DNA from 2 places in the Aquamicrobium terrae genome. Region 2 is predicted to be linked to the other one. Evidence: predicted binding sites of a transcription regulator. Region 2 holds the regulator's gene; the other holds the start of a gene.
The links. Region 2 encodes HrcA, which represses chaperone genes, less so after heat shock. Its sites were predicted from a motif close to GTTAGCACTCNCNNNNNGNGAGTGCTAAC; they were not measured.
Positions count from the first base shown of each region.

Region 1: a site for HrcA is predicted at 8,647-8,675, ahead of groES (co-chaperone GroES). Genes of this name have one in related genera too.

Region 1 is NZ_JBRKLZ010000001.1:216,361-231,673, forward strand. Features, by position in the region: gene ACVCNR_RS01275 (alpha/beta hydrolase) at 1-725, opposite strand, end outside; gene ilvA (threonine ammonia-lyase IlvA) at 917-2,173, shown strand; gene ACVCNR_RS01285 (DUF1697 domain-containing protein) at 2,170-2,727, shown strand; gene ACVCNR_RS01290 (Dabb family protein) at 2,747-3,037, opposite strand; gene ACVCNR_RS01295 (hypothetical protein) at 3,163-3,291, opposite strand; gene fumC (class II fumarate hydratase) at 3,333-4,730, opposite strand; gene ACVCNR_RS01305 (metallophosphoesterase) at 4,894-6,012, shown strand; gene ACVCNR_RS01310 (CsbD family protein) at 6,098-6,277, opposite strand; gene groL (chaperonin GroEL) at 6,582-8,222, opposite strand; gene groES (co-chaperone GroES) at 8,291-8,587, opposite strand; gene ACVCNR_RS01325 (CAP domain-containing protein) at 8,758-9,273, opposite strand; gene ACVCNR_RS01330 (DUF2189 domain-containing protein) at 9,471-10,289, shown strand; gene ACVCNR_RS01335 (pilus assembly protein TadG-related protein) at 10,346-12,280, opposite strand; gene ACVCNR_RS01340 (TIGR01459 family HAD-type hydrolase) at 12,513-13,373, shown strand; gene ACVCNR_RS01345 (bifunctional riboflavin kinase/FAD synthetase) at 13,395-14,357, shown strand; gene ACVCNR_RS01350 (HdeD family acid-resistance protein) at 14,368-14,922, opposite strand; gene ACVCNR_RS01355 (MipA/OmpV family protein) at 15,125-15,313, shown strand, end outside.
Region 2 is NZ_JBRKLZ010000001.1:2,751,093-2,766,405, forward strand. Features, by position in the region: gene ACVCNR_RS13455 (AAA family ATPase) at 1-307, opposite strand, end outside; gene ACVCNR_RS13460 (CobW family GTP-binding protein) at 292-1,416, opposite strand; gene ACVCNR_RS13465 (MarR family winged helix-turn-helix transcriptional regulator) at 1,704-2,228, shown strand; gene ACVCNR_RS13470 (DMT family transporter) at 2,379-3,320, shown strand; gene ACVCNR_RS13475 (LacI family DNA-binding transcriptional regulator) at 3,387-4,406, shown strand; gene ACVCNR_RS13480 (2-hydroxyacid dehydrogenase) at 4,411-5,385, shown strand; gene ACVCNR_RS13485 (gamma-glutamyl-gamma-aminobutyrate hydrolase family protein) at 5,392-6,165, opposite strand; partial or broken gene ACVCNR_RS13490 (putative bifunctional diguanylate cyclase/phosphodiesterase) at 6,441-8,752, shown strand; gene ACVCNR_RS13495 (N-acyl amino acid synthase FeeM domain-containing protein) at 8,930-9,703, shown strand; gene hrcA (heat-inducible transcriptional repressor HrcA) at 9,725-10,816, opposite strand; gene rph (ribonuclease PH) at 10,942-11,658, shown strand; gene ACVCNR_RS13510 (VOC family protein) at 11,672-12,082, shown strand; gene rdgB (RdgB/HAM1 family non-canonical purine NTP pyrophosphatase) at 12,082-12,735, shown strand; gene hemW (radical SAM family heme chaperone HemW) at 12,986-14,143, shown strand; partial or broken gene ACVCNR_RS13525 (EamA family transporter) at 14,190-14,640, shown strand; gene ACVCNR_RS13530 (GNAT family N-acetyltransferase) at 14,653-15,117, opposite strand; gene rsmI (16S rRNA (cytidine(1402)-2'-O)-methyltransferase) at 15,216-15,313, shown strand, end outside.

The DNA of each region.
Region 1 (15,313 bases), 2.5 Mb from region 2:
GCCAGCACCACGTCACCCAGCTTGCCGCGCAGGTTGCGGTCGCCGGTGATGGCGAGCTGGCGCAGCGCCTCCATCGTCACCCAGGTGCCCATCGAGTGGGCAACGATATCGATGCGGCGCGCACCGGTTTGCGACAGAAGGCGCAGCGTCACCTCGAGCTGGTCGCGCGCCACGCTGGCGCTCTCCTTGTCGTAGACATAGCTGGTGGTCGAGCCGCCCGAAGCCCAGGAGAACAGGACAGGCGTGCCCGGGTAGCCGGAATCGTGGGCGATCTGGGCCGCACGGTACACGCCGGCATCGAAGCCGGTGTTGTAGCCATGCACGAAAACCATGACGCGGCCGCCGCGCGCGGCAATATCGGCATCCAGTGCCTGGGAGAACTGCGGCCCCGTCTCATACCCGGCGGCATCGGAGGCCATGAAATATTTCGACGGATCGTCGGATCTGCCGCGCTTGCGGCGTTCGATCTGGCCGACCTTGTGCTCGCGTGGCACGGTGACGTTGACGCGGGCGAAGTTGAGCGTGGCCGAGCGTTCACCCTCGAACACCTTGGAACGGTCGGTGGAGCGCTTGCGCGTCGTGGCGATGAAGATCGAGTGGTTCCCGGCAATATCGGTCACTGCGGCGGGCACGAGGACGCTGCCGAGGATTTCTTCCGATCTGTTGGTGGTGCAGCCGGCGACCACCAGGGAAAGCGCGATTGCAAGCAGGGTCTTCAAGGGCACTTCGATGTCCGTCGGTTTCGCCGTGGGCAAGGCATGATGCCAGAGCCCCGCTTCCTCCACCCGCAGAACACGGCGGAAGTAAGTCAAAGCGTCGCTTAGATGAGGCTGGTCCGTTTGCGACAGGTTCGGTGTTGCGCAAATGCCAAAATCGCGGCAGGAACGGATGCTCATTCACGCCACAGGACCGCGCCATGACAAGCTTCGCCGACAGGGTTGGAACTGCCGCCCAGGCGATACGGGAGATTTTTCCCGAAACGCCTTTGCAGGAAAACGACTACCTGTCGCAGAAATATGGGGCGCGCATCCTGCTGAAGCGCGAGGACCTGACGCCGGTGCGCTCCTACAAGATCCGCGGCGCGCTGAATTTCTTCCGCAAGACGCTTGCCGCAGGCAACAAGGCCAGCCTGTTCGTTTGCGCTTCCGCCGGCAACCATGCGCAGGGCTTCGCCTTCGTGTGCCGCCATTTCGGCCGCAAGGGCGTGGTGTTCATGCCGGTGACGACGCCGCAGCAGAAGATCGACAAGACCCGCATGTTCGGCGGGGAGTTCGTCGAGATCAGGCTGATCGGCGACTTCTTCGACGATTGCTATCACGCGGCGCTGGAGTTCACCGAAACCGCCGGCGCTCACATGGTGCCGCCCTTCGACAGCCGCGACATCATCGAGGGACAGGCGACCATCGCGCAGGAGATCATCGAGCAGATCGGCACGGAAAGGGCGCCGGACATCGTCATGCTGCCTGTCGGCGGCGGCGGGTTGGCGGCAGGCGTGACCCAATATTTCGAGGCTGCCGGGCAGGCGCCGCGCTTCCTGTTCTGCGAGCCGTCGGGGGCTCCGAGCCTTGCCCGCAGCCTTGCCGAAGGCAGGCGCGTGAAACTGCCCCGCGTCGACAACTTCGTCGACGGGGCGGCGGTGGCGGAAATCGGCCGCGAGAATTTCCGGCTGCTCAAGGACTTTCCCGCCGAGACGGCGCGCCTCGTACCGGAAAACCGGCTGTGCGCGACCATGATCGAGATGCTGAACGTCGAGGGGGTGGTCCTGGAGCCGGCCGGCGCGCTCACCATCGACGCGCTGAAGGATTTCAGCCGCAAGGAAATCCGCGGCAAGACCATCGTGGCCGTGGTGTCCGGCGGCAATTTCGATTTTGAGCGCCTGCCCGATGTCAAGGAGCGGGCATTGCGCTTCGAAGGGCTGAAGAAATATTTCATCATTCGCCTGCCGCAGCGGCCGGGCGCCCTGCGCGACTTCCTGCAGATGCTCGGACCCGACGACGACATTGCCCGTTTCGAATATCTGAAGAAGTCGGCGCGCAATTTCGGTTCGGTGCTGATCGGCATCGAAACCCGCGACAGCCGCAACTTCACCACGCTCCAGGCGAAGTTCGAGGCCGAGGGCGTGCAGTATCAGGACATTACCGAGAACGAGACGCTGGCGAGCTTCATCATATGAGCGGCAAGGCCACGGGCGATGTGTACATCGTGCTGTTTCGCGGCGTCGGCGGCGCGACCCAGTTGCCGGTGGCAAAGTTGCGTGCGGCGCTCACGAAGGCCGGGTTTGGCCATGTCTCCACCTACATCAACAGCGGCAATGCCATTCTCGCCTCCGACAGGGGCCGACAGGAAACACACAGGCTGATTGGTGATATCGCCCGCCGCGATTTCGGCTTCGACAAGGAGATCATGCTGGCCAGCCGCGACGAGTGGCAGCGGATCATCGACGCCAATCCGTTTCCGGAAGCCGCCGACAGCCCAACGAGGTTGCATGTCTTCGTATTGAAGGACGAACCGAAACAGAAGGATGTGGAGGCGCTACAGGCACGCGCGGCCGGTGAACGGCTCCATGTCAGCGGCAATATTCTCTATCTGCATGTGCCAGACGGTTTCAGCGCCTCCAAACTGCCGCCGGTGGTCGACCGCCTGCTGGGGACGGTGTCGACCGCGCGCAACTGGCGCACCGTCCTTGCACTGGGGAAACTAGCTTCCGAAATCGGCTTGGCGGACTGACTGCCGTTTAGTGCGGCGCTCAGTTTGCCGCCACCACGTCAGCCGAAAAGCGCAGTTCGCGCATCGGCCGCACCTTGGCGGTGGTTTCGGCGTAGATCGGGTCGGCCTTGAACGCGTGCAAGGCGGCTTCGTTTTCGAACTCCGCATAGACGACGATGTCGATCTCGTTCTCGAACAGATCGACCTTGCGGTTCACGGTCACCTCGAAATGCCGTGAATGCGGGATGCGCCCGAGTTCCATCAGCCCGACGCGCACGGCTTCTACGTCCATGCTCGGCTTCACGGTGAAGAACACGATGTGCCGGATCAATTCGGCCTCCTGGGAATCGGTTCGGGAACGGCTGCCGGCATCGGCCGGGGGCGGACATCTTCTGGTCCGGAAGACCGCGTCGCGTCAACCGGCAGGATGTCGCGCCGGAAAATGGTGCAGGTGAACTAGCCGGTGACCATGCGCACGACGTTCTTCACGCTCGTCACCGACGCATCGATGTAACGGCCTCCATTGTAGAGGCCGTCCCAGATGATGAAGCAGGCGATGGTCACGATGATGATCACGTAGCGCATGGCCGCAGACTAGCCGAAATGCAACCCGGCAGCCAGATGGCTTAGCCGGGATGGATCATGTCCTCTGGCCGCACCAAGCGCTCATAGTCGGCTTCGCTGACCAGGCCGGTCTTGAGCGCTTCCTCGCGCAGCGTCGTGCCGTTCTTGTGCGCCGTCTTGGCGATCTTGGCCGCCGCATCGTAGCCGATGGTCGGGGCCAGCGCCGTCACCAGCATCAGCGACCGTTCCAGCGAAGCCCTGATGTTGTCCTCGCGGGCCTCGATGCCGACGACGCAGTTGTCCGTGAAGGACACCGATGCGTCGGCCAGCAGCTTCACCGACTGGAGGAAGTTGTAGGCCATCAGCGGGTTGTAGACGTTCAACTCGAAATGGCCCTGGCTGCCGGCGAAGGTGATGGCGGCATTGTTGCCGAAGACTTGCACGCACACCTGCGTCAGCGCCTCGCATTGGGTCGGATTGACCTTGCCCGGCATGATCGACGAGCCCGGCTCGTTCTCCGGCAGGGCAAGCTCGCCAAGGCCGGCGCGGGGGCCGGAGCCGAGGAAACGGATATCGTTGGCGATCTTGAACAGCGAGGCCGCGACCGTGTTGATCGCGCCATGCGAGAAGACCATGGCATCATGGGCGGCCAGCGCCTCGAACTTGTTCGGTGCCGAGGTGAAGTCGAGCCCGGTGATGGCGGCGATCTTTTCCGCCACCTTCTCGGCGAATCCGACCGGGGCGTTGAGGCCGGTGCCGACCGCGGTGCCGCCCTGCGCAAGCTGCATCAGCGCCGGCAGCGTCATCTCGATGCGCTCGATGCCGTTCTTCACCTGCTGGGAATAGCCGGAGAATTCCTGGCCGAGGGTGAGGGGTGTTGCATCCTGCGTATGGGTGCGGCCGATCTTGACGATATGGTCGAAGGTCTTGGCCTTGGCTTCGAGGGCGGCGTGCAGGTGCTTCAGCGCCGGCAGCAGGTCGTGCGCGATGCGCTCGGCGCAGGCGATGTGCATGGCCGTCGGGTAGGTGTCGTTCGACGACTGGCTCATATTGACATGGTCATTGGGATGAACCGGCTTCTTCGAGCCCATCTCCCCGCCAAGCTTCTCGATCGCCCGGTTGGAGATCACTTCATTGGCGTTCATGTTGGACTGGGTGCCGGAGCCGGTCTGCCAGACCACGAGCGGGAAGTGCTCGTCGAGCTTGCCGTCGATCACTTCCTGCGCGGCCTCGATGATCGCCGCGCCAAGCTTGGGATCGAGCTTGCCGAGCTCCATATTGGCTTCCGCGGCGGCGCGCTTGACGATGCCCAGCGCGCGAACGATGGAGGCCGGCTGCTTTTCCCAGCCGATCTTGAAATTGCCGAGGGACCGTTGCGCCTGCGCACCCCAATAGCGGTCGGCGGCCACTTCGATGGGGCCGAACGTATCGGTTTCGGTTCTGGTCTTGTGAGCGCTCACGGGCAGGTCTCCTGAACAAGCGAATTAGGGTGGCCCCGGCCTATCGCTTTGCCAAGAGGGCTTCAAGCCAAGATTTGAAGCCGGGGCTTCCAAATCGTTTCAATGCCATAGGCGGCGGCGGCAAACTGGACCAGGCCCCGCTCCCGTGCTCAATTGAAGGATCATGAGCGCGCGCATTTTGTTTCGGCTGTCCCGTCGCGAAATGCTGGCCGGAGGTCTTGCATGGACTGCCGGAACCCTTTTGCCGACCGCCACGCAGGCCGCAATCCCGCCCATCGACGCGACCTTCCTGTTCATCTGCGATGTCCATGCCTGCCGAATGGCCAGTGGCCTTAGCCCGAATTGCGCCCAGGAAGGCAAGACCGATGCGAACCTGTTGCGCCACATCGCGGTGCTGAACGCAATCACGGGCAAGGTGTGGCCGGCCGAGATCGACGGCAAGGCGACGCATCTGGAGGCTGCGGGGCAGCGCATCGCGACACCCCTTGGGCTGGTCGTCGGCGGCGACATGACCGATGACAGTGGGGGCCAGACCGTGCAGCCGAGCGAAGGCACGCAATTGCTCCAGTTCAGCCAGCGCTATCAGCAAGGCGCCGGTCCCGACCGGGTGCACATGCCTGTCTATGCCGGCCTTGGCAATCACGATCTCGACCAGAACGGACCACCGCCCCATGTCGACTGGTATCGGCGCGAGTTGCGCGACTACGTGGAGATGAACCACAGGCCGGGCATATTCTTCAAGCCGCCGGTGCCGGCCGCGAATTATGACGTCGATTCCGACTGCTATTCATGGGATTGGGGCGGCCTGCACCTGGTGCAACTGCATCGCTTCGGCGGCGATACGCGGGAAGGAGCGGTAAGCGGGCTGAACTGGCTGGGGCAGGACCTGCAGGCGAACGCCGCCGACGGAAGGCCGGTCGTCCTGTTCCAGCATTATGGATGGGACCCGTTCTCGCTCGAAGTATGGGACAGCGAGCGCAAGACTTTCGACGACACAGGCACCGGAAAGCCCCATTGGTGGAGCAAGGCCGAACAGGCAGCCTTGCTGGCGGTCATAAAGCCTTTCAACGTTATCGGGCTCTTTCACGGCCATCAGCACGAAACCCCGATGATCTATGAGGCAAACGGGTTGGACCTATTCAAGCCGAAGGCAGCCTTCATGGGCGGTTTTGCGCTTGTCCGCGTCACGAACGGTGTGATGGAGGTGGTGCTGGGGGAAGCAAGGGATGATGGGGACGGCATCGCCTTCACCAATGCGTTCACCAGAAAGCTGGGCACGTGAAGCGCCTGCCTGCCCGTCGGCGGAGCGCGAAAAAAGGCGGTCCGCAGACCGCCTTCGCGTGCATATCCCGTGAGGGTCAATCGGCCTACATGGCCTTCTTCACCTTTTCCTTGGTGTCGCCATAGGTTTTCTGAACCTTGCCGGCTGCCTTTTCCGCCTTGCCCTTGAGTTCGGTCTTCTTGCTGCCGGTCAGCTTGCCTGCGGCTTCCTTGACGGCGCCCTTTGCCTGCTTGGCCGCGCCGGCCACCTGATCCTTGTTCACCATGATCGCATCTCCTGGGTTGATTCGCCGACTTCAACGGAGCTGCTGTCGATTTGTTCCGGATTATTCTTTGAGAATAACAGGTTGATGGAAAACCATCACGCATCGCAAAAAGACGCCTCCCGCACCGTTGAATGTGTGGAAGGCGTCTCTTTTGTCGTTAGCCTTTCTCCGGATTTCTCCTTTGAATTGCTTCGACAGGACCAGAACGGCCGGCCGTGAAATTGGTTCCATGCCGGCGTATCTTTTTTCAAAAAAGAAAGGGCGGCCACCGGCCGCCCTTTCCAATTCACGGTGAAAGAACTTCTTAGAAGTCCATGCCGCCCATGCCGCCCATGCCGCCGGGCATGGCCGGAGCCGCGGCTTCCTTCTTCGGAGCGTCGGCGATCATGGCCTCGGTGGTGACCAGCAGGCCGGCGACCGAAGCGGCGTCCTGCAGAGCCGTGCGAACAACCTTGACCGGGTCGACGATGCCGAGCTGGATCAGATCGCCATACTCGTCGTTGGCGGCGTTGTAGCCGTAGGTCGCGCTCTTGTTGTCGAGGATCTTGCCCACGATGATCGAGGCTTCCGCACCGGCGTTGGTAGCGATCTGGCGGGCCGGAGCCTGCAGGGCGCGACGCACGATGTTGATGCCGGCAGCCTGGTCGGCATTGGCGCCGGCAGCCTTGATCGCCTGGGTGGCGCGCAGCAGGGCGACGCCGCCGCCGGGGACGATGCCTTCCTCAACCGCGGCGCGGGTGGCGTTCAGGGCGTCGTCAACGCGGTCCTTCTTCTCCTTGACCTCGACCTCGGTCGAGCCGCCGACGCGGATCACGGCAACGCCACCAGCCAGCTTGGCCAGGCGCTCCTGCAGCTTCTCGCGGTCGTAGTCGGAGGTGGTCTCCTCGATCTGGGCCTTGATCTGGCCAACGCGGCCCTGGATCTCGGCCTTCTTGCCGGCACCGTCGACGATCGTGGTGTTCTCCTTCTCGATGCGCACCTTCTTGGCGCGGCCGAGCATGTTGAGACCGACGTTCTCGAGCTTGATGCCCAGATCCTCGGAGATGACCTGGCCACCGGTGAGGATGGCGATATCCTCCAGCATGGCCTTGCGGCGATCACCGAAGCCCGGAGCCTTGACGGCAGCGATCTTCAGGCCGCCGCGCAGCTTGTTGACGACCAGCGTGGCCAGGGCCTCGCCCTCGACGTCCTCGGCGATGATGACCAGCGGCTTCGAGGTCTGCACGACAGCCTCGAGCACCGGCAGCATGGCCTGCAGGTTGGAGAGCTTCTTCTCGTGGAGCAGGATGTAGGCGTCCTCGAGTTCGGCAATCATCTTGTCGGGATTGGTGATGAAGTAGGGCGACAGGTAGCCGCGGTCGAACTGCATGCCTTCGACGACTTCCAGCTCGGTGTCGGCGGTCTTGGCTTCCTCGACGGTGATGACACCCTCGTTGCCGACCTTCTGCATGGCCTCGGCGATCATCTCGCCGATTTCCTTCTCGCCATTGGCGGAGATGGTGCCGACCTGCGCGACTTCCTCGGAGGTCTTGATCTTCTTGGCCTTCTTGACGAGATCGGCGACGACCTCGGAGACGGCCAGATCGATGCCGCGCTTCAGATCCATCGGGTTCATGCCGGCGGCAACGGCCTTGTGGCCTTCCTGAACGATGGCCTGGGCGAGGACCGTGGCGGTGGTGGTGCCGTCACCGGCCTTGTCGTTGGTCTTGGAAGCGACTTCGCGAACGAGCTGGGCGCCCATGTTCTCGAACTTGTCTTCCAGTTCGATCTCCTTGGCGACGGAGACGCCGTCCTTGGTGATGCGCGGAGCGCCGAAGGACTTGTCGATGACGACGTTGCGGCCCTTGGGACCGAGGGTGACCTTCACCGCGTCGGCGAGGATGTTGACACCGCGCAGCATGCGCTCGCGGGCGTCACGGGAGAATTTTACGTCTTTGGCAGCCATTGCTTACTCCTGGGCCTGTGGCCCGAAATTCGGATTGCAGTGAGTGTTGAAGAATGGGACCGGCCGGATCAGCCGATGATGCCCATGATGTCGGATTCCTTCATGATCAGAAGGTCTTCGCCATTGAGCTTGACTTCGGTGCCCGACCACTTGCCGAACAGGACACGGTCGCCGGCCTTGACGTCGAGGGCAACGAGCTTGCCGCTCTCGTCGCGGGCGCCCGAACCAACGGCGACAATTTCGCCTTCCTGCGGCTTCTCCTTGGCGGTGTCGGGGATGATGATGCCGCCAGCCGTCTTTTCTTCGGACTCGACCCGGCGAACGACCACGCGGTCATGAAGCGGGCGGAACTTCGTCTTTGCCATTTGATTTCCTCGGTCACAATGATGAGAAAGAATTCCCTCCGTCCGGCGCTGCCGGACCTGTTAGCACTCGGCATAACAGAGTGCTAACGGCGAATGAGATAGTCAGCAGCCAGATCGGTGTCAAGGACCGGAAAGCGTTTCATACGCGAATGAATGCGCGCACCCTTTTTTCAGCTCGCCAGCACCATCGCCCAGTAGCGCCACTCGGGACGGTCGGGACCGCTGGCCCAGGCTAGGCCGAAGCGATGGAAGCGGCTGTCGAGCATGTTGTGCCGATGCGGTGGCGAGTTCATCCACATGTCGATGGCGCGGGCGACATCCATGCGGCCTTCTGCAATGTTTTCCGCCGCCGCACCCTTGATTCCGTTGCTCTTCACACGCGTGGGGAACCCTTTTCCGAACCCTGTCGTATGGGTCATGCTGCGGGACGCTGCCATATAGTGTGCCTGCTGCAACGCGGCCCGCTCCAACTGGCTGTCCGGCGAGAGCACGGGCAAGCCCTCGGCATTGCGAATTCCAGCCATCGCGGCGCTGGCCGAGGTCGACGCCCCGCCGCCGGCGCCTTGCCGGGACAGCGACCCGCAGCCGGCCAGCCCGGCAAGTGCGAAAGCACCGGCCCCCAGCACCAGAGTGCGGCGGTTGAGGCATGGCTCAAGGACGGGAAAGGAAAAATCGGATCGGGACATGCTCATGACGCCTGATAGGCTGCCGATCATGGCTTTTGCCGGGCAGCCGGTAAAAATTCCGTAATGGACCGGCAAACGCGCCCCGGTTGCGCGACAGCGATAGCGAAATCTGCTAAGACACGACCGTTTTGAAGTGGCAGCCTGGGGCGGCCATCTGGCGGTGACCGCCCCATCTTGCTTAGGCAGGGAGGAAGGTCATGGCCAGTTTCCACGTTATGACGGACGCGCGCGGCATGCGTGTGCAGCCCGTCGTTCGCCGCATCGGCACCGCCGATATCATGGACGCGCTGCGTCTGGGATTGGATGATTTCCGGCAAAAGCCGTCGCACTATGTTTTCCTGTGCCTGATCTATCCCGTCGTCGGGCTGATCCTGACGCGGTGGACGACCGGGGCAGGGGCCATTCATCTGGTTTATCCGCTGATGTCCGGCTTCGCGCTGCTGGGACCCTTCGCAGCGATCGGGCTTTACGAGATCAGCCGCCGGCGCGAACTGGGCATGGACACCTCCTGGCGGCATGCGCTGGAGCTGCGCTACTCACCGGCCTTGCCGTCCATAGCCGTCGTCGGCATCATGCTGTTCGCCCTGTTCCTGCTCTGGCTCTACACGGCGCAATCCATCTATACGAGCCTGTTCGGCGAGGCGGCGCCAGCCTCCGTCGGCGTTTTCCTCAATGAGGTGCTGACCACGAGGCAGGGCTGGATGCTCATCCTGCTCGGCAATGCCGCCGGCTTCATTTTTGCCGTGGTGGCCCTTGCCACCAGTGTGGTGGCCTTTCCGCTGATGCTCGATCGCGACGCCGGCGCCGTGGCAGCCGTGGAAACCTCGATGCGGGCCGTGTGGGCCAATCCGCTTCCCCTGGCGCTGTGGGGCCTGATCGTCGCCGCCCTTCTGGTGATCGGCGCCATCCCGCTGTTGGCCGGCCTGGCCGTGGTGATGCCTGTGCTCGGCCATTCGACCTGGCACCTTTATCGCAAGCTGGTAGAGCCCGACCGCTCCATGCGGCGGCCGATGTAGAAATGCAAAAGGCCCGGCGCGTGCTTGCGTCCGGGCCTTGGTTTCCACAGCTCTCGTCAGCTGGTGATGCGCAGGTTGGAGAGTTCGTCTGCGATTTCCTTGAAGTCGTCCGAGAGGCTTGCTCCGGTCGCATTCCAGTACAGTTTTGCTGGCTTGGATGGATCGTTCGCATCCATGCGGTACCGGGATTCGGAAGCGCATTCCTTCATCGCTTCAATGGCTTTTTTCTCTGCTGATTTTGACATCGACAGGTCGAGCGAGACTGTCATAATGATGATGTTCGCTTCCTTGGCGTTGCTGCAGAGGGTTTGCAGTTGCTCGTCCAATGCTGCAGTAAAATTGGTGCTGGTGTGCGTAGTCTTGCCGATCTTGTTGCTGGTGTTGAGAAATAGTCGCGTCATTCCCTTATTGTCATAGTTGACGCCTGTGTAGCCGTAGGCGGCATAGGTCGAACGATTCCCGGCATAGCTGGCATCGCTCATAGACGAATAGGTATTGGCACCGTCGGTCAGTACGATCAGCACTTTGTCATTGCCTCTCTCGATTTCCGGGCGGCCTTCGGTGAAGGGTTCGCCACTGGACAAAGTGCGCCAGCCCCATGCCAGACCCTCCGGCACATTGGTGTTGCCACTAGCAGCCATATCATCAATGGCGGTCTTGATAATGTCCTTGCCCTTTTCGTCGCTGATGTCCTGCAACGGTGTTATTGGGCTCGTGGTGCAGGAGTAGTTTGCGTTTCCACTGCCGGTGGCACCGTATGGCTTGGCGACAAAGTACTTGCGCATGTCACGCTGCCGCTCAGAAGAACTCTGGTCTTTGGGCGACAAATTGAATCTTCGCGCATATTCCTGCCAATCCATCCACCAGTTATTCTGGTAGCCTTGAGAGACTGGTTTAAAGTCCTTGTTCTTAGTGGTGGGGTCTTTGTCGACCTTGCCGTCGCGATCGAAGTCCAGCCATACGGTTCCTGGCTCATCAGGTGCGAACATCGGCACGAACATGGACGCCGGGTTGCCCGTTGATGGGGTCGCATCGTTGGCATTGAAGGGAAAGGGCCGCGCCTCGACGCAGCCGTTCCAGCTTGCATATTGGCTTGTCGAATAGACATATTGTCCGGCAGCGTTGCGGGTGCGGGTGGATTCATAGAGAATGTCGTTATAAAGGCTGAAGCGTGTCATGGGATGATCTTCGCTTTCGCCCCAGTTTTTTCCACGTTTGTACCAAACGTCTCCGACCTTCTCGACGTATTTGTCCGGGAAGGGTGAATTGTCTTTGGTCATCGTCGACCAGTCGAAGTTCTCATGGTGGATCGGTGAAATACCCATAGTATCCATCCAGCTTGCCGTGTCGTATTGCGGACCGACATTGACCGACGCTGCGAACGGCACCAGCGAGAACTGGATGGGTCTGTCGACCTGTTTCATCTGATTGGCTTCGAGCGCCATCGTATCGACAAGCTGCTTTGCGGCCGTCTTGAGCAACGCCAGGCGCTGCTGGCCAGTGCCCGAGCCCTTGTTGGTCATCGAACCCGAATTATCGAGTACCAGCGACACTTCCAGTGTGTTCTTGAGGCGCACCTCGGAGCAGGTGATGAAATCGAAATCTCTTGACTGTTGCCCCATCAACATGGCAGCCGCCGGGAAGAAGTACGGCGAATAATTGAGTGAGGCGCACATTTTCATTGAGCCGCCACCGACGCTGTTGTTCGGCAGGGTTACATCGAGACTGGTCTTGGCAGGCTTCACATGGCGCAGATTGGCAAAGTAGAAGTCGTTGGCGTAGGCAATTGCCTTGCTGTCCGTGGCGCCAGCCTGCAATTCGCGCGCCGTGGCGATATTGGCCGCGTCGAGCGCGTTTCGCGTGTCCAGTCGCTGGCGCGACATTTCCGAGTAGTCGACGGCCAAGGCCACGGCACCAAACAACGGCGCCATCAGCAAACCGGTTATCATGGCGTAGTTGCCGCGCTTGTCGGCCAGGAATTTCCGCAACATCTGGCTTCAGCCCCCGCTGCCCAATAATGGTGTCGAGGGCGCACAATCGCAGGAATGGATAAATTTCACGTTTGCGAAATCGCCCGAAAACGCGGCCAATTTTTCAGCCGACGTTAACCAGGCGGCTGCCGGACGAGGCAGGAAAGCTGGTGACAGTCCAAGGCACATCGTTTATCCGGGGCGTCGAAGCCAACAAACCCGACAATTTTCAGCCATGGACATGCCCGCCGACATGACGGTTCATTCCCCCATCATCACTTCGCTCGAGGCCATATCGGGCCGCTATGCAGCTCTGCTCTGCGACGTATGGGGCGTCGTCCACAACGGCGTGGACCATTTCCCGCAAGCCACGGCCGCGCTGGCGGCGGCGCGTGATCGCGGCGTGGCGGTGGTGATGATCACCAACTCGCCCCGTCTCGGTGCCGATGTCACCGCCCAGATGCGGGCGATCGGCGTGCCTGACGGCACCTATGACCGGCTGGTCAGTTCCGGCGATGTGACGCGCGACCTGATCGCCGAGGCGCCGCGGCGGATTTTCCACATCGGCCCCGACCGCGACACCAACATCTATGACGGCCTCGACGTCGAACTGGTTGAGGAATTCGAGGCGCAGGCCGTGGTCTGCACCGGACCGTTCGATGATGAAACCGAGACGCCGGAGGACTATCACGACCTGCTCGTGCGGCTGCGCTCGCGCAACCTGCCGTTCATCTGCGCCAATCCCGACATCGTGGTCGAGCGGGGCGAGAGGCTGATCTGGTGCGCGGGGGCCATCGCCCGCGACTATGGGCAGATGGGCGGCCGCACGCTGATCGCCGGCAAGCCCCATGCTCCGATCTACGACGCCGCGCTCAAGGCGGCTTCCGAGGCCGTCGGACGGAAACTGGAACGCAGCGAGATTCTGGCAATCGGCGACGGCATGATGACCGACATCAAGGGCGCCGTCGGCAACGGATTCGATGCCCTTTACATATCCGGCGGCATCCATGCCCGCGACTATGGCGATCCGCTGGCGCCCGATCCGCAGAGGCTGGAAGCCTTCCTGGCGCAGCACGGCTACAATCCCGTGGCCGTCATGCCGCGCCTCCAATAGGTCTTGTCCATGTTGGAGCGCATGCCCGGAAATGTGCAGCTACCCGCGCATTTGCGCGGCGGCGTCGTGGCCATCGGCAATTTCGATGGCGTCCATCGCGGCCATCAGGCCGTGCTCCGGCGCGCGCTGGCGGAAGCCGAAAAGCGCGGCGTGCCGGCTCTGGTGCTTACGTTCCAGCCGCATCCGCGCAAGTTCTTCCGCCCGCAGGTGCCGCTGTTCGTGTTGACGCCGCCCGAGATGAAGGCGCGCCTGCTTGGCGAGATGGGCTTTGCAGCGGTGGTCGAACAGCCGTTCACGGCGGAACTCGCCACGAAGTCTGCCGAGGATTTCGTCGCCGTCATCCTGCAAGACAATCTGGGCATCTGCCATGCGGTGACCGGCTTCAACTTCCATTTCGGCAAGGATCGCCAGGGTGGCCCGGCCTTCCTGATGGATGCGGGCCAGCGCCATGGCTTCGGCGTGACACTGGTCGACGCCTTTCGCGACGAAGGCGCGCAGATCATCTCCTCGAGCCGCATCCGCGAACTGCTGGTGCAGGGCGATGTCTCGCAGGCGGCCGGCCTGCTCGGCTACCGCTTCACTGTGCAGAGCGAGGTCATAGGCGGGCAGAAGCTTGGCCGCACGCTGGGCTTTCCGACGGCCAATATGTGCCTGCCGGCGGATGTCGCGCTGCGCGAGGGCATCTATGCGGTGCGGTTCCGCCGCGCCGACGGGACGCTGCATGACGGGGTGGCAAGCTTCGGCCGCCGGCCAACCGTGGACGACAATGGCACGCCGCTGCTGGAAACCTTCGTCTTCGATTTTTCCGGCGATCTTTATGGCGAGGTCTGCGAAGTGTCGTTCTTCGGCTATCTGCGCGGAGAAGAAAAGTTCGACGGGCTGGAGGCGCTCGTCGCGCAGATGAAGCGCGACGAGGAGGAGGCGAGGGCGGTTCTGGCCGGCGTGCGGCCGCTGTCCGATCTCGACGCGGCCGTCAGTTTCTGACAGCCACCGCCTATTTCTTCAGCGCCAATCCGAAGGCGATGAAGGTCCAGCCCTGGAAGATCAGGTCGATGGCCAGGAACAGGCCGAGAATCCGCAGGCTGTTGACTGGCCAGCCGAGAGTGATGACGAGACCGGCGAGAATGGTGACGATGCCGGCCGTCACGATCCAGCCGGAGCCCTTCTGCTCCCAGTTCTGGTAGCCGACCCATGCGCGCAGGGCACCCGATGCGACCAGCGCCACGGCCAGCAGGAATGTCAGGGCCACAGAGGCCAGCAGCGGATTGTAGAAGGCGAAGATGCCGGCAAGCGCATAAAGCAGGCCGCTGCCGAGCCAGAAGAAGAAGCGACCCCACGTCTTCACGCCGAAGGCATGGATGATCTCGATAATGCCGGAAAACAGCATCAGCCAACCGACGAAATAGACCGAGGCGACGGTGGCGATGTACAGATTTCCGAAGGCGATGCCGCCGAGGATGAGCAGCAGCACCCCGAGTGCCACGAACCATCCCCATTTGCCGCGCACTTCGTCAGTGACGCCGCGAATCGTGTTGCTGTCGAAAGTCATGGTTCCTCTCCTGACTGAGAACCCGTCCACGACCACAGGCTAGTACCGCCGCCGCACGGCGTCCAGCTTCCACAACCCCCATAACATTCCGGATTTAAATCAAATTTTACCGAATTTCGCGCAACAGTTGCTGCAACTCCCATTTGTATTGCGTAAACGGTGAGACATGCGTGTGCTGAAGACCACATCCGCCCTGGCGGCGATGATCGCTTTTGGCCTGCCCGGTGCGGCGAATGCTGCCGACGGGATCGGTGGGTGGCTGTCCGGCGACTGGTATCTTACCGTGGGCGCGACCGCGATGGTGGCGCCGGATTTCGAGGGCAGCAAGAAGTACCTTCTCAGCGCAACGCCGATCATTTCACTTGGCAAGGCCGGCAACCCGGTGCGGTTT
Region 2 (15,313 bases):
CTATGGCCAGATCGACGACATGGTTCCATGCCTGCCGTTCGCGCGCATCGTTGGCGCAAAGGGCATTCGTGATCACCAAGGTGTCTGCGTGCGGCCTGTCCTTCAGTGCTTCGTAGGCGGCGTGGCGCACCTTTTCATAGAGCGGCCATCGGCCGGGATCGGCAAGCCCGGTGCAGCGTATGGCGACGTCGTGCAGCAGATGGTTGTCGATCAGCCGCGCGCCGAGCCTGTCTGCCAGCGCGCGCCCGACCGTCAGCTTGCCAACGCCCGGCCAGCCGTTCAGGTGGACGATCAGGCCGCCTGGCACGCCTCGAAGCTCTTCTTCAGCCGTTCGGCATCGAGCTGGCGGCCGATGAACACCAGCCGGCTCTCGTGCTTTTCGCCGTCCTTCCAGGCGCGCTGGTGGTCGCCCTCGATGATCATGTGCACGCCCTGGATGACATAGCGCTCCGGATCGTCCTTGAAGGCGACGATGCCCTTGAGGCGCAGGATATTCGGACCTTCGATCTGCGTGATCTTCTCGATCCACGGGAAGAACTTCTTCGGGTCCATCTCGCCGCCGCGCAGCGATACGGACTGCACCGTCCCGTCGTGGATCGGCGAGACGTGGTCATGCCCGTGGTGGCCATGATGATGATCGTGCCCATCGTGATCATGCCCATCGTGATCATGATGGTGGTGATGATCGTGATCGCAGTCGGGACCGCAGACATGGTCATGGTCGTGATCATGCGCCTCGAGGAAATGCGGATCGTTTTCCAGAGCCCGCGTGAGGTCGAAGGCGCCGCGGTCCAGCACCTCGGCCAGATCGACGCCGGAACGCTGGGTGCGGTGGATCTTCGCCGCCGGGTTGATGGCGCGCACCGTGGCTTCCACCGCGCGCAGCTCGTCCTCGCTGACGAGATCGGTCTTGTTGAGCACGATCACGTCGGCGAAGGCGATCTGGTCCTCGGCCTCCTTCGAGTCTTTGAGGCGAAGCGGCAGGTGCTTGGCGTCGACCAGCGCCACCACGGCGTCCAGCTTGGTCTTGGAGCGCACGTCGTCGTCCATGAAGAAGGTCTGCGCCACCGGCGCGGGGTCGGCGAGGCCGGTCGTCTCGACCACGATGGCGTCGAAGCGGCCGGGGCGGCGCATCAGGCCCTCGACCACGCGGATCAGGTCGCCGCGCACCGTGCAGCACACGCAGCCATTGTTCATCTCGTAGATTTCCTCGTCGGATTCCACGATGAGGTCGTTATCGATGCCGATCTCGCCGAATTCGTTGACGATGACCGCGTAGCGCTTGCCGTGGTTCTCCGACAGGATGCGGTTGAGCAGGGTGGTCTTGCCGGAACCGAGATAGCCGGTCAGCACGGTGACGGGGATTTGCGCCGCGGTTTCGCTCGCCCCGGTTTCACTTGTTCGTGTATCGCTCATCTGGGTGTCGCTCATGGGGCCCTCGGAAATGAAATGTGGGTTCCATATAGGATGTGCCGGCCCCGATTGCACGGGGCAAAGCGCAACCTGCCCGGCCTGCCGGCTCGATCTGTCGCAAGGTAAAGATCATTTGTCATCTAACTGAAATAAACATCTGCCATTAGCCGTCATGCGCGCAGCGAAACTTGCCGGCAAAGCTGTTTTGGGCGCGGGTTTTTGGAACCCCGATTGCCAACCGTCCCATGCCGGGCCATGGTTGCGATGCGGGTGCGGTCGAGAGGACGATCATGGCCAAGGCTGACAGAACGGCAACGATGAACCGGCTGCATTCGGCCGCGCGGCTGGCGCGGACCGCGCTTGCGGCGCGTCTGCTGGCACACGGCTTCTATGCGGGGCAGGACCAGATCATGCTGGCGCTGGACCGCGACGACGGGCAGACGCCCGGCGCGCTGGCCGACCGGCTGGGCGTTCGCCCGCCCACCATCACCAAGACCATCAACCGCCTGCAGGCGCAGGGTTTCCTGGAAAAGCGGAACTCGAATTCCGATGCCAGGCAGGCCCACATCTTCCTCACCGATGCCGGCCGCGAGATGATCGTGGCCATCGAGAAATCGGTGAAGAAGACCGAGAAGCAGGCGCTCAAGGGCCTCGACAAGAAGGAGCAGAAGACGCTGGCCAAGCTTCTCGCCCGCATCGAGGCCAACCTGTCGAACGAAGAACTCGTCTTCATCGACGACGAGGCTGAGCCGGAGGCGGACGCCAAGCCGGATGCGAAGAGCGCCGCCAAGGCGGAGGCCGACGCGGACGCCTGAGCCCGAAGCCGGCCAAGCGCGGAACCGCGGCCGCAGGGCTGAATGGTGAGGCCAAGGGCCTGTTTCACGACAGGCCAGGCGCTTTTGGGCTTGCAGCACCGCGCCGGCTGGCCCAAAGCTCGGACAGCGGATCAGCTTTCCGGTCTCGGTGTGGTTATTTCCAGTCGTCAAGAAGACATTGCGGCGCCCGTCTCGGCCATTTTCTACATGGTCGCGGCCTATTTCCTGTTCAGCTTTCTCGACACATCGATCAAATATCTGGCGGTGGCCGGTATCGCGCCCCTGTTCATCGCCTGGACCCGCTTCGCCGGCCATGCGGTGCTCGTGCCGGCCCTGTTCAGGGGCTGGCGCGATCCTGCCCGTTTTCGCGCTGTCAGCCCGATGGCCCATATCGTGCGCGGCGCCTTCCTGTGCGGCTCGACCATCTTCAACATATTGGCGTTGCGTTACCTGCAACTGGCGGAAACGACCTCGATCTATTTCTTCGGGCCGATGGTGATCACCGCGCTCGCCGGGCCGCTGCTCGGCGAATGGGCGGGCTGGCGGCGCTGGCTGGCCATCCTGACAGGCTTCGTCGGCGTCCTCGTCATCACGCGTCCGGGCGTCGGCGTGTTCGGCATCGGCCACGTGTTCGCGCTGTGCTCGATGCTGTCGAACTCGATCTACGTCATCATGACCCGGCGCATGTCGACCTCGGAAACGCCCGAGAGCCTGATCTTCTATTCGGCGCTGGCGCCGATGATCCTGCTGACGCCGACGCTGTGGTTCACCGAATGGCCGTCCATCGGTCCGTTTCACTGGCTGGTGCTGTTGCTGCTCGGCCTGTTCGGCGGGCTCGGCCATTGGTGCCTGATCCAGGCCTACCGGCAGGCGACCGCCACCGCGCTCGCCCCTTATCCCTACATGCAGATGGTATGGATGATCGCCTTCGGCTGGCTGGTCTTCGACCAGTTCCCCGACAACTGGACCCTCGCGGGCGCCGGCATCATCGTGGCCAGCGGCCTCTATATCCTGCATCGCGAGCACCGGCTGCGGGTGAAGAACCGGGCCGCCCCAGACGCCGAAACCGAGGCCGTGGCGAAAAAGCTTTGACTCGGGCGGCCGCGATGGCATAAGCCGCATTTAAAAAATTTAAATGTGACGCGGGGAGCACTAGCTCTGGCTCAGAAGGTCAAGCTTTCCACGATCGCCGACGCACTTGGCGTGTCGACGGCAACGGTGTCGCTGGCGTTGCGCGACAGCCCGCTGGTGGCCGGCTCTACCCGCGAGCGCATCAAGGAACACGCGCGCGAGATCGGCTATATCTACAATCGCCGCGCCGCTTCGCTGCGCACCCAGCGCTCCGGCATCGTCGGCGTCGTGGTGCACGACATCATGAACCCGTTCTATGCCGAGATCCTGCGCTCCATCGAGCATGAGCTGGACCGCTCGCGCCAGACCTTCCTGCTGTCCAACCATTACGACAAACTCGACAAGCAGCGCATCTTCATCGACACGCTGCTGCAACTGGGGGCCGATGGCGTCATCATGTCGCCGGCCATCGACACGCCGGCCAGCGACATCCGCATGGCCGAGGACAACGGGCTGCCGGCGGTGCTGATCGCCCGCGACGTCGAGGGCGCGCATGTGCCGGTGTTTCGCGGCGACGACGCCTATGGCACGGCGCTCGCCACCAATCACCTGATCTCGCTCGGCCACAAGCGCATCGCCATGGTCGGCGGCACCGACCAGACCTCGACCGGCCGCGACCGCTACCAGGGCTATCTGCGCGCCATGCGCGAGGCGGGGCTGGAAGTGCGCCCGTCATGGCGCATCGCAGGGCCGCGCACCAAGCAGGGCGGCTTCGAGGCGGCCAACCAGTTGCTGGCCCTCAAGGACAAGCCGACCGCCGCCTGCTGCTGGAACGACCTCGTCGCCATCGGCCTGATGAACGGCATCGCCCGCGCCGGGCTGACGCCGGGCATCGACATTTCGGTGACCGGCTATGACGATCTGGAGGAGGCGGCGATCGCCACGCCCGCCCTCACCACCGTCTGGAACGGCCAGCGCGAGGTCGGAAGGCGCGCCGCCAGCGCGCTGCTCGACAAACTCAACGGTCAGGCCGTCGGCCAGACCCAGGAACTCATCAAGCCGGAACTGCATGTGCGCCAGTCCACCGGCCGCCCCGTGGAGCGTTGAATTCATGCCTGCATCGACCGAGCCCGCAACGATCCTCGTCTCGGGAAAGGTGCACGACCACGTCGTCGCGCGCATCGATGAAGCCTTCCGGCTGATCCATATCGAGCGCCCGGACCCGTCGCTGCTGTCGCCGCAGGACATTGCGGCCGTGCGCGGCATTTCGGCCTTCGGCGGCATCGATGCCGCTTTCATCGACGCCTTCCCCAATCTGGAGATCATCGCCAATTTCGGCGTCGGCTATGATTCGGTGGATGCCGCCCATGCCGGTGCAAAAGGCGTCATGGTCACCAACACGCCCGATGTGCTGACCGAGGAGGTCGCCGACCTGACGGTCGCGCTGCTGCTCGCGACCCTGCGGGAAGTGCCGAAGGCCGAAGCGTGGTTGCGGCAGGGCAAATGGGTGAGCGAAGGCAACTATCGGTTCAGCCCGCTCAGCCTGCGTGGGCGGCACATCGGCATTTTCGGCCTCGGCCGCATCGGCCTTGCGGTGGCGAAGCGGCTGGAAGCCTTCGGCGTTTCAATCGCCTATCACAATCGCCGGCCGGCCGAGGGCGTCACCTACAGCTATCATCCGACGCTCAAGGGGCTTGCCGCGGCTGTCGATACGCTGATCTGCATCGCGCCCGGCGGCGCGGCCACCGAAAAGGCGATCAACGCCGGGATACTGGGGGCGCTCGGGCCGGAAGGCGTTCTGATCAACACCGGCCGCGGCAGCACCGTCGACGAGGCGGCGCTGGCGGCCGCTCTTCGTGACGGCACCATCGCGGCCGCCGGCCTCGACGTGTTCGCCGACGAACCTAACGTGCCGCAGGCCCTGCTGGAGGCCCCCAACACCGTGCTTCTGCCGCACGTAGCCTCTGCGTCCGTGGCAACGCGCCGGGCCATGGCGGACCTGTGCGTGGACAATCTGGTCTCGTGGTTCGGGGAGCGCCGGGCGCTGACCCCGGTGCCGGAAACCGCGCATGTGAAGGCGAAATAGGGCGCGCTACTCCGCAGCAGCCCGTGCAGCCAGCCTGGCGGCCGCGTGCTGGCGCACGGCATCGCCGAACGCCTTGAACACCTTCTGCGACACGCTGTCCGATTTCACCCAGTATTCGGGATGCCATTGCACGCCGACGGCAAAGGCCCGCGCACCCTTCACCGAAACGGCTTCCACCGTCCCGTCCTCGGCCACGGCCTCGACCTCAAGCTTCGAACCCAGCCGTTCGACTGCCTGACGGTGCACCGAGTTGACGTCGATGTCGCCGGCGCCGAACACGTTTGCGAGGCAGGTGCCGGGCTTGATCCTGACCTTCTGGCGGATGGCGAAGCGCGCGTCCTGATCCTCGCTCACCGGCGCGCGGTGGTCGAGAATGCCGTCGCGCTCCTGGATTTCGGTGGCCAGCGTGCCGCCGAGCGCCACGTTCAGCTCCTGAATGCCCCGGCAGATGGCCAGCAGCGGCACGCCGTGCTCGATCGCCTTGCGGATCAGCGGCATGGTGGTGGAGTCGCGGGCGGTGTCGTAGGGGCCGTTCTCCTCGCCGGCGTCGCCGCCGTAGAGGGCCGGATGCACATTCGACTTGGAGCCGGTCAGCATCACCCCGTCCACGGCCGAAAGCAGCGCGTCGAGGTCGAGCCGTTCGCCGAAGGAGGGCACCAGCACGGGCAGGGCGCCGGCTCCCGAAATCACGGCTTCCAGATATTGCTGGGGCGCTGCATGCCAGGTGTAGTTTTCGAACTGCTTCACGTCTGTCGAGACGGCGATCAGCGGCTGCGTCATGATGGTGTGGTTCCAGTCTGAATGAAAATCCGTTGGGCGTAAAATAGAGGCTGCGCGCCCGATTTGCCATGGCCGGTTTCGACTTTGCGCCGGCCAACCGTTGGCCCAGCCCCGAAGCCTATTGCGTCCGGCTTCAGGATCGATGCATCCTGTACAGGGACAATTTGAATCGGGGAAACCGGGACGGCATCGTGTATGTATGTCCTTCGACGCTTGCCTTCTAAAAGTTTTTTAATGCGAATGTGTCATCACATTCGCATGAGTGAGTGCCGGATGTGACCGCCATCAAGCGAAAAGAGCTGCCTGACGACGTGTACATTCCGTTCGTGGAAACTCTTTTCCGCGACGGCTTCACGCTTGCCATCGGCATTTCCGCGCAGACGGCGTTGATGGGCCTCGTATGGGGGAAGTCCGGAAACCACGCCTATCTGGTGCTCGCCGCCGTGCTGGTCATGGTCGGCGTGGTCCGCGTTCTCAACATGCGCCGCTATTCGGCGCTGCCGGTCGCCGAAAACCGCGAGGAAGCCCGCCGGCGCGAGAATCGCTACATCATCTATGGTTCCATGCACGGCCTGGTGCTGGGCACCTTCTGCCTTGTCGCCATCTATACCGGCAAGGACGCCTTCTCCGAGACGGCCGCCGTCTGCATCGTGCTGGCCACGGCGACCGGCATCGCCGGGCGCAACTACGGCTCGCCGAGGATGGTCAACATCCTCATCCTGACGCTGGCATGCCCGATGGCGCTGGGGTTCATCCTGCGCGGCGACTTCTACCACGTCACGCTGGGGCTCCTGTCCATTCCCTTCCTGCTGGCGATCCATCGCTACGCCGATACGGTGCGTGACGTGCTGTTCTCGGCGATTTCGGCCGAGAAGCTCGCCAGCCGCCTCGCTCAGCGCTTCAACCGGGCGCTCAACACCATGCCGCACGGCCTCATCATGCTCGACCCCGACGGCAAGGTCGTGGTGGCCAATGCCGAGTCCGCACGCCTGCTGTCGATCCAGTCGCCCGACGATCTGCTCGGGCGCTCGGTGCATTCCTTGCTGATGCGCGGGGTGGTCGGCGGCATGCTGACCCGAAAGGACTGCCGATATATCGAGGCGCAACTGACAAGGGCATTGCTCGAGGGCAGGGACCGCAAGGTCCTTGTCGGCTTTTCGAACGGCCAGCACTACGAGTTCTCGGCCCGCGAAGGCAGCCAGGAGCTCGGCGTCATCACCTTCGAAGACGTCACCGCCCGCGTCGAGGCGGAAGAGCGCATCCGTTTCATGGCCCGTTATGACAGCCTGACCGGTCTGCTCAACCGGGCCTATTTTCACGAACTGGTCGAGGAGAGCATGGCTTCCGGCGATCAGGGCCGCTATTGCGCCATCGCCACCATCGACCTCGACGACTTCAAGAGCGTCAACGACACCGTCGGCCATCCCGTCGGCGATGGGCTGATCTATGCGGTGGCGGAACGGCTTGCCACCTTTTCGGCGCCGGGCATCAAGATCAGTCGTTTCGGTGGCGACGAATTCATGGTTTTTTTCGACCGGGTGGAGAGCGAAAGCGATCTCGCCGGATGCTCGACGAGATCTTCGCCGGCCTCAAGGGCGAGGTCGATGTCGCCGGCCATGTGCTGCGCATCCAGATTAGCGCCGGCGCGGTGCTGGCCCGCGTCGAGGCGAGCGATGTCGACGAGATGATCGTCAAGGCCGACCTTGCCCTCTACAAGGCCAAGGAACTCGGCAAGAACGGCTGGCAATTGTTCGAATCGTCGATGGACGCGGCTTTCCGCGACCGGCAGCGGATGAAGGCCGACCTGCGCAGCGCCGTGGAAGCCGGCACCTTGCGCGTCGTCTACCAGCCGATCGTGGCCATGGCCACGATGCGCATTTCCGGCTGCGAGGCGCTGTGCCGCTGGGATCACCCCGAACTGGGACCGGTGTCGCCCGGCGTGTTCATTCCTCTGGCGGAAGAGATGGGCATCATTTCGCAGATCAGCACCTTCATGCTGAACGCTGCCTGCGCCGAATGCGCCAAATGGCCCAAGCACACCAATGTTTCGGTCAATCTGTCGGCCAAGGATTTCCGCAACAGCGAGATCATCCAGAAAGTGCGCGATGCGCTGGAGGCGGCCGGTTTGCCGCCGCACCGGCTTGAGGTCGAGGTGACGGAAACGGCGCTTCTGGACGACAAGTCCGAGACGCGCCAGGTGCTGAAGGAACTCAAGGCGCTTGGTGTGCGCATCGCGCTGGACGACTTCGGCACCGGCTATTCCAGCCTCAGCTACCTGCACAAGCTGCCGCTGGACAAGGTCAAGATCGACCGTTCCTTCCTGTCGGACGTGACCCAGAGCCCGCGCTCGCTGGAACTGCTCAGGGGCATCGTGGCGCTGTCGCGCTCCCTGGGGCTTTCCATCACCATCGAGGGCGTGGAAACGTTCGAGCAGCTTCGCGTGCTGTCGCGGCAGGTCGAGCCGGACCTGGTGCAGGGCTTCCTGTTCGGCGCGGCGCTGAGCGCATCCGGCATCGAAACCATGTCGACGGCGCGCTGGCCGTTCGCCCATGACGAAGTGGTCGCTTCGGGCGCAACCCGCACATAAGCCGTTTCACGGATTTTCCCCTGTCTCCGCTTTTCCACCCCGGCGTGCACCCTCCGGATGAAAAAAGCGATTTGTTAAGGTTAATTTTGAGTGAAGCTGGATTTCTTTAATTAAAACTTTACTTAACTGATCCAACGCTTACCCTTGATTAGCGGCGGCGGAATAGAGGGTAAGCCGATGGCAACTCGGCAATTGAAGCTGGATGCGGAAACCGAACCGGCACGGTCCGGCCTGTCCGGCTCGAGCTTTGCGAGCAAGGTGTTCGAACTGCTCGACCGTTCCGAGTACCGCCGCTGCGACAAGGGCGAGGACCTCGAGGACATCTACCGGTTGCGCTACAAGGCCTACCGGTTCAACGACATGGTGCCGGATGCCGAGAACCATGTCATCAGCGACGCGCTGGACGAGGTGCCGAACGTCTATCGCTTCGGCGTCTATGTGGACCAGACCCTGGTATCCACCATGCGCATCCACCACGTCACGCTGGAAACGCCCATGTCGCCCTCGGTGCAGGCGTTCGGCGACATCGTCTATCCGATGCTGGAAGCCGGCGACACCTTCGTGTGCATGAGCCGCTTCGCCTCGGACCCCGAGTGGACCCGCGTCTATCCGCACCTGCTCTATGTGACGCTGCGGCTGGCGGGCATGGCCTGCATCTATTTCAACGCGCCATACGGGCTTTCGACGGTGCGCGAGGACCATGCCGGCTTTTATCGCCGCATCTACTATTCCGAGCAGATCAGCGAGCCGCGCGCCTATCCGGGCGTGTTCAACAAGGTCGTGCTGTTCCGCACCAATGCCGTGGCCAACCGCGAGCGCTTCTATGCGCGTTTTCCCTTCTTCCGCTCGACGGAATGGGAGCGGCGCCTGCTGTTCGCCAAGGTCGGAGCCGGCGACGTGCAGCCTCTGACCATACTGCCGAGCGCCCGGTATATGGGCGACGCGGCTTGACGCCCCTCGCCAGCCTCCGGTTCAGCGCAGCATGCGCGAGACGAGCTGGGCGGTGTAGTCGACCATCGGCACGATGCGCGCATAGTTGAGCCGGGTCGGGCCGATGACGCCGAGCGCGCCGACCACGCGCGCCTCCGCATCGCGGTAAGGCGCCACCACCAGCGACGAGCCCGACAGCGAGAACAGCTTGTTCTCCGAGCCGATGAAGATGCGCACGCCGGGGCCTTCCTCGGCAAGGTCGAGCAGTTGCAGCAGGCCGTCCTGCGTTTCCAGATCGTCGAACAGGTTCTTCAACAGCTCCATGTCGGCCTGGGCGGTGATGTTCTCGAGCAGGTTCGCCCGGCCGCGCACGATCAGCCGCGCCGGCAGGCCGCTTTCGGCCCCGGCCCATACGGCAAGCCCCTGTTCCACCAGTTCCTGCGACAGCGAATCCAGTGCCGCGCGCGTTTCCTCCTTGATGCGCGAGATTTCTGCCCGTGCCTCGGCCAGCGTCCGCCCGCGTATGTGGGCGTTGAGGAAGTTGGAGGCTTCGTGGAGCTGCGAGACGGTGACCCCGGCCGGCAGGTCGATGATGCGGTTCTCGACGTCGCCGTTCTGCGAAACCAGCACGGCCAGCGCCTTGGTCGGCTCGAGCTGGATGAATTCGATATGTTTCAGCGACGCCTCGTTCTTGGCCGCCAGCACCAGCCCGGCGCCGCGCGACATGCCCGACAGAAGCTGGCTGGCCTCGGTCAGCATGTGTTCCAGCGAGGTGTCGTTGCCGGAAGCCTTGATCTGCGTCTCGATGCTGCGCCGCTCCTCGTCGCCGAGGTCGCCGATCTCCATGAAGGCATCGACGAAGAAGCGCAGGCCCGCCTGCGTCGGCAGGCGCCCGGCCGAGACGTGCGGCGCATAGACCAGCCCGAGGTGCTCCAGGTCGCTCATCACGTTGCGGATCGTCGCCGGCGAGAGCGAGGAGGGCAGGATGCGCGACAGGCTGCGCGAGCCCACCGGCTCGCCGTCCCTCAGGTAGGAATCGACGATGCGCCGGAAGATGTCGCGCGAACGCGCATCCAGCGATTGCCATTGCGAAACGGGAACCGGCGGTGTGGGAGCGGAACTGTGCTTTGTCATCGCGAACCTCTGCCCAAGGATATAGACGCGCCTCGCCCCAGTGCAAGCAACCCGTTTTCCTTTGCACACCGCGCCGTGGGGGGCTACAAGCCGGGCAAAATCAGGACAGACCAGAGAGACAAGACATGCGCCCCTCCAAACGCCAGCCCGACGAAATGCGCGCCATCTCCTTCGAGCGCGGCTTTTCCAAGCACGCCGAAGGTTCCTGCTTGGTCAAGTTCGGCGACACGCATGTGCTGTGCACGGCAAGCCTCGAAGAGCGGGTGCCGGGCTGGATGCGCAATTCCGGCAAGGGGTGGGTGACCGCGGAATACGGCATGCTGCCGCGCTCGACCGGCGAGCGCATGCGCCGCGAGGCGTCCAGCGGCAAGCAGGGCGGCCGTACGCTGGAAATCCAGCGGCTGATCGGGCGCTCGCTGCGCGCCGTGGTCGATATGCAGGCGCTGGGCGAACAGCAGATCACGGTGGATTGCGACGTGCTTCAGGCCGACGGCGGCACCCGCACCGCCTCGATCACCGGCGCATGGATCGCGCTGCATGATTGCCTGCGCTGGATGGAAGCCCGCCAGATGGTGAGCGTGCAGCGGGTGCTGAAGGATCACGTCGCCGCCATTTCCTGCGGCATCCATGACGGCGAGCCGGTCATCGACCTCGATTATCTGGAGGACTCCTCGGCCGGCACCGACGCCAATTTCGTCATGACCGGCAAGGGCGGCATCGTCGAGATCCAGGGCACCGCCGAGGGCGAGCCGTTTTCCGAGGCGCAGTTCGACGAGCTGATGGGGCTGGCGCGGCAGGGCATCGCCCGGCTGGTGGAGTTGCAGAAACTGGCCGTGGCTTGACGCAGGAAGAGACATGAAACCAGCCGCCATCCTCGAATCCGCGCTCTACGTCACCGATCTCGACGCCGCCGAAACCTTCTACGGCGACGTGCTGGGGCTGGAGCGCATCGTCAAGGTCGAGGGGCGGCACCTGTTCTTCCGCTGCGGGCAGGGCGTGCTGTTGCTGTTCGTTGCCGAAGCGACGAAGCAGCCGCCACGCCCCGATGCGCGCCTGCCGGTGCCGCCGCACGGCACGGTCGGGGAGGGGCATCTGTGCTTTTCGGCAAGCGCCGAGGAAATCGTCGCCTGGAAGGGCCGGCTGGAAGCGGCGGGCGTTGCAATCGAAGCCGATTTCGAGTGGCCGAATGGCGGCCGTTCGATCTACATCCGCGATCCTTCCGGCAATTCGCTGGAATTCGCCGAACCGCGCATCTGGGGCCTGTAATGCATCCTTTGGACAAGAAGATCGTCGTCGCCAGCCATAATGAAGGCAAGCTGCGCGAGTTCGCGGACCTGATGGGGCCGTTCGGATTCGAGGCGAAGTCGGCGCGCGAGTTCGGCCTGCCGGAGCCGGACGAGACCGGCACCACCTTCGAGGAGAATGCCTATATCAAGGCCTTCGCGGCTGCCAAAGCCACCGGCCTGCCGGCGCTTTCCGACGATTCCGGCCTGTGCCTCGATGCGCTGGACGGCGATCCGGGCGTCTATACCGCCAACTGGGCCGAGAAGCCGGACGGCACGCGCGATTTCGGCATGGCCATGGAAAAGGCAGAGACGGCCATGCAGAAGGCGGGGGCCGTGAAGCCGCAACAGCGCACCGGCCGCTTCGTTGCCGTGATCTGCCTGGCTTTTCCCGATGGAGAGGCGGAGTATTATCGCGGCGAGGTCGAAGGCCATCTCGTCTGGCCGCCGCGCGGCGAGCTTGGCTTCGGCTACGACCCGGTGTTCCTGCCCGATGGCTATGACAGGACCTTTGGTGAGATGACGGCTGAGCAAAAGCACGGCTGGAAGCCCGGCGCGACCGAGGCACTTTCGCACCGCGCCCGCGCCTTCCAGAAATTCGCCGAGGCGCGGCTGGGAGTGGTGGGAGCAAAGTGACCGTGCCTGCGAAGGCTCATGTCATGGCTGTCGCCAGCCCCTTCCGTGCCGGGCCTGCTGAAACGGCGTCCTGCCGTCATCCCGGCCAAGGGAGCGATAGCGACCGCGAGCCGGGATCCATTCCGGTTGTCGGGCGATTTCCCGTAGATTCGGCGTCCGGAACTCCATCTCGATCGTTACGGAATGGATCCCGGCTCGCACACTCGCTTCCGCTTGGGCCTGGCCGGGATGACGGCGGGACGGGGGACATATGACCCTCGACCGCTCTCCCGGCTTCGGGGTCTATCTCCACTGGCCGTTCTGCGCGGCCAAGTGCCCCTATTGCGACTTCAACAGCCATGTCCGCCACCAGAAGGTCGATCAAGAGCGTTTCGTGCGCGCCTTCGCCGCCGAAATGGCGTCGATGCGGGCGCGCACCGGGCCGCGCCAGGTGACGTCGATCTTCATCGGCGGCGGCACGCCTTCGCTGATGGAACCCACGACGGTCGGCGCGATCCTGGATGAGGTGGCGCGCAACTGGAGCGTGCCGGCCGGCATCGAAATAACGATGGAGGCCAATCCGTCCTCGGTGGAGGCCGAACGCTTCCGTGGCTACCGCGCCGCCGGCGTCAATCGTGTGTCTTTAGGCGTGCAGGCGCTCAACGATGCCGACTTGCGCTTTCTCGGCCGCCTGCACGATGTCTCGGAGGCGCTGCATGCCATCCGGCTGGCCCGTGAAATCTTCCCGCGCCTGTCCTTCGATCTGATCTATGCCCGCCCCAGCCAGACACCGGAAGCGTGGGAGGCGGAACTGAACGAGGCGATCGGCCATGCCGCCGACCACCTGTCCCTCTATCAGTTGACCATCGAGGAAGGCACGGCCTTCCACAAGCTCCATGCCGCCCGCAAGTTCGAGATGCCGGTGCCTGACCTTGCCGCCGATCTTTACCAGCTCACGCAGGAAGTGACCGCCGCGCGCGGCCTGCCGGCCTATGAGGTGTCCAACCACGCCCGCCCCGGCGCGGAAAGCCGGCACAACCTGGTCTACTGGCGCTATGGCGAATATGTCGGCATCGGCCCGGGCGCGCATGGCCGTTTCGTGGAAGACGGCACGCGCGTCGTCACCATTGCCGAACGGCACCCGGAGACATGGGCGGAACTGGTGGAACGGCAGGGCCACGGCATCGTCGACGGGGAGCGGCTGACGCGCGATGAGGAAGCCGACGAATTCCTGATGATGGGCCTGCGTCTGGTCGAGGGCATCGACCTTTCCCGTTTCGAAACCTTGTCAGGGCGCACGCTGCCGGCGCGGCAATTGTCAATTCTTCAGGAGGAAGGGCTGGTCGCGCCGGTCGGCAATTCGCGCCTGCGCGCCACGCCCTCCGGCATGATCGTGCTGAACTCGCTGGTGGCCGAACTGGCTCGCTGACGGCTTTTCTTTCGCTGGCGGCGGAGCCGGTATGGCCGCCCACAACATGGCGGGGCTTGGCGTGAATCTCTCCTTTTCCTCATGGCAGTTCTGGGCGCTGCTTTCGGCTGCCTTTGCCGCGCTTACGGCCATCTTCGCCAAGGTGGGCGCGTAAAATGTCGATTCGGACTTCGCCACCCTGATCCGCACCGCCGTCATCCTGCTGGTGATCGCCGCAATCGTCATGGCGACCGGGCAGGCGCAGCCGCTCGGCTCCATATCGGGCAAGACCTACACATTTCTCGTGCTTTCAGGTCTGGCGACCGGCGCGTCCATGGCTGTGCTACTTCCGCGCCCTGAAGCTCGGGCAGGTGGCGCAGGTGGCGCCCATCGACAAGCTGAGCGTCGTTCTGGTGGCTGTGTTCGGCGTGATCTTTCTGGGCGAGCGCCTGTCGGCCGCGAACTGGCTGGGTGTCACTCTCATCGGTGCTGGCGCGGTGCTGGTAGCTTACCGTTAGACGAAAAGCCGCTCAGCGCGAGATCGAGAAGACGGTGAGCCCCTCGACGCCTTCCTCGATGCAGCGCCATCCCATCTTTTCGTAGAAAGGCGCGAGATGCGGCTCGGCGCAGAGATAGACCGTGTCGGACCCTCGCCAAAATCCCTGCTCGACGGCGGCGAGCACGAGCTTCGTGCCAAGGCCGCTCTTGCGCGCCTTTTCCTCGACCCAGACGGCGGCGACCCATGGCGTGTATTGCGGGCGCTCGTCAAGATCGCTGGCGATCAGATGCGCACAGCCGTAAAAATCCGGGCCCTCATGGGCAACCAGCGAAAGCGGGATGTCCGGTCCATCCATGCATTCCGTCACCATGGCCTCGATCTCACCGAGGGCGACGCCCTGTTCACGCCACCATGCCTGCCACACACGGTCGGCAATCGTGCCGGCAAACTCCGGACGATCGCGCAGATCGGAAATCACGGGGAGGGAGGCTGTCATGGAGGTCTTTCCGCAGGCTTTGGTTGTGGCGGCTTGTGGCACGGGCTTTGCAAGGCACGCAAGCCATGCCAAACCGTGCTTCTGAAAAAGGACATGGCATGGATTCCGGAACTTCCAGACGCTCATTCCTGATCGGGCAGGCCGAATTTCCGGCGCGGCCGCTGGAGCCGGCGCTCTATCTGGTGGCGACGCCGAT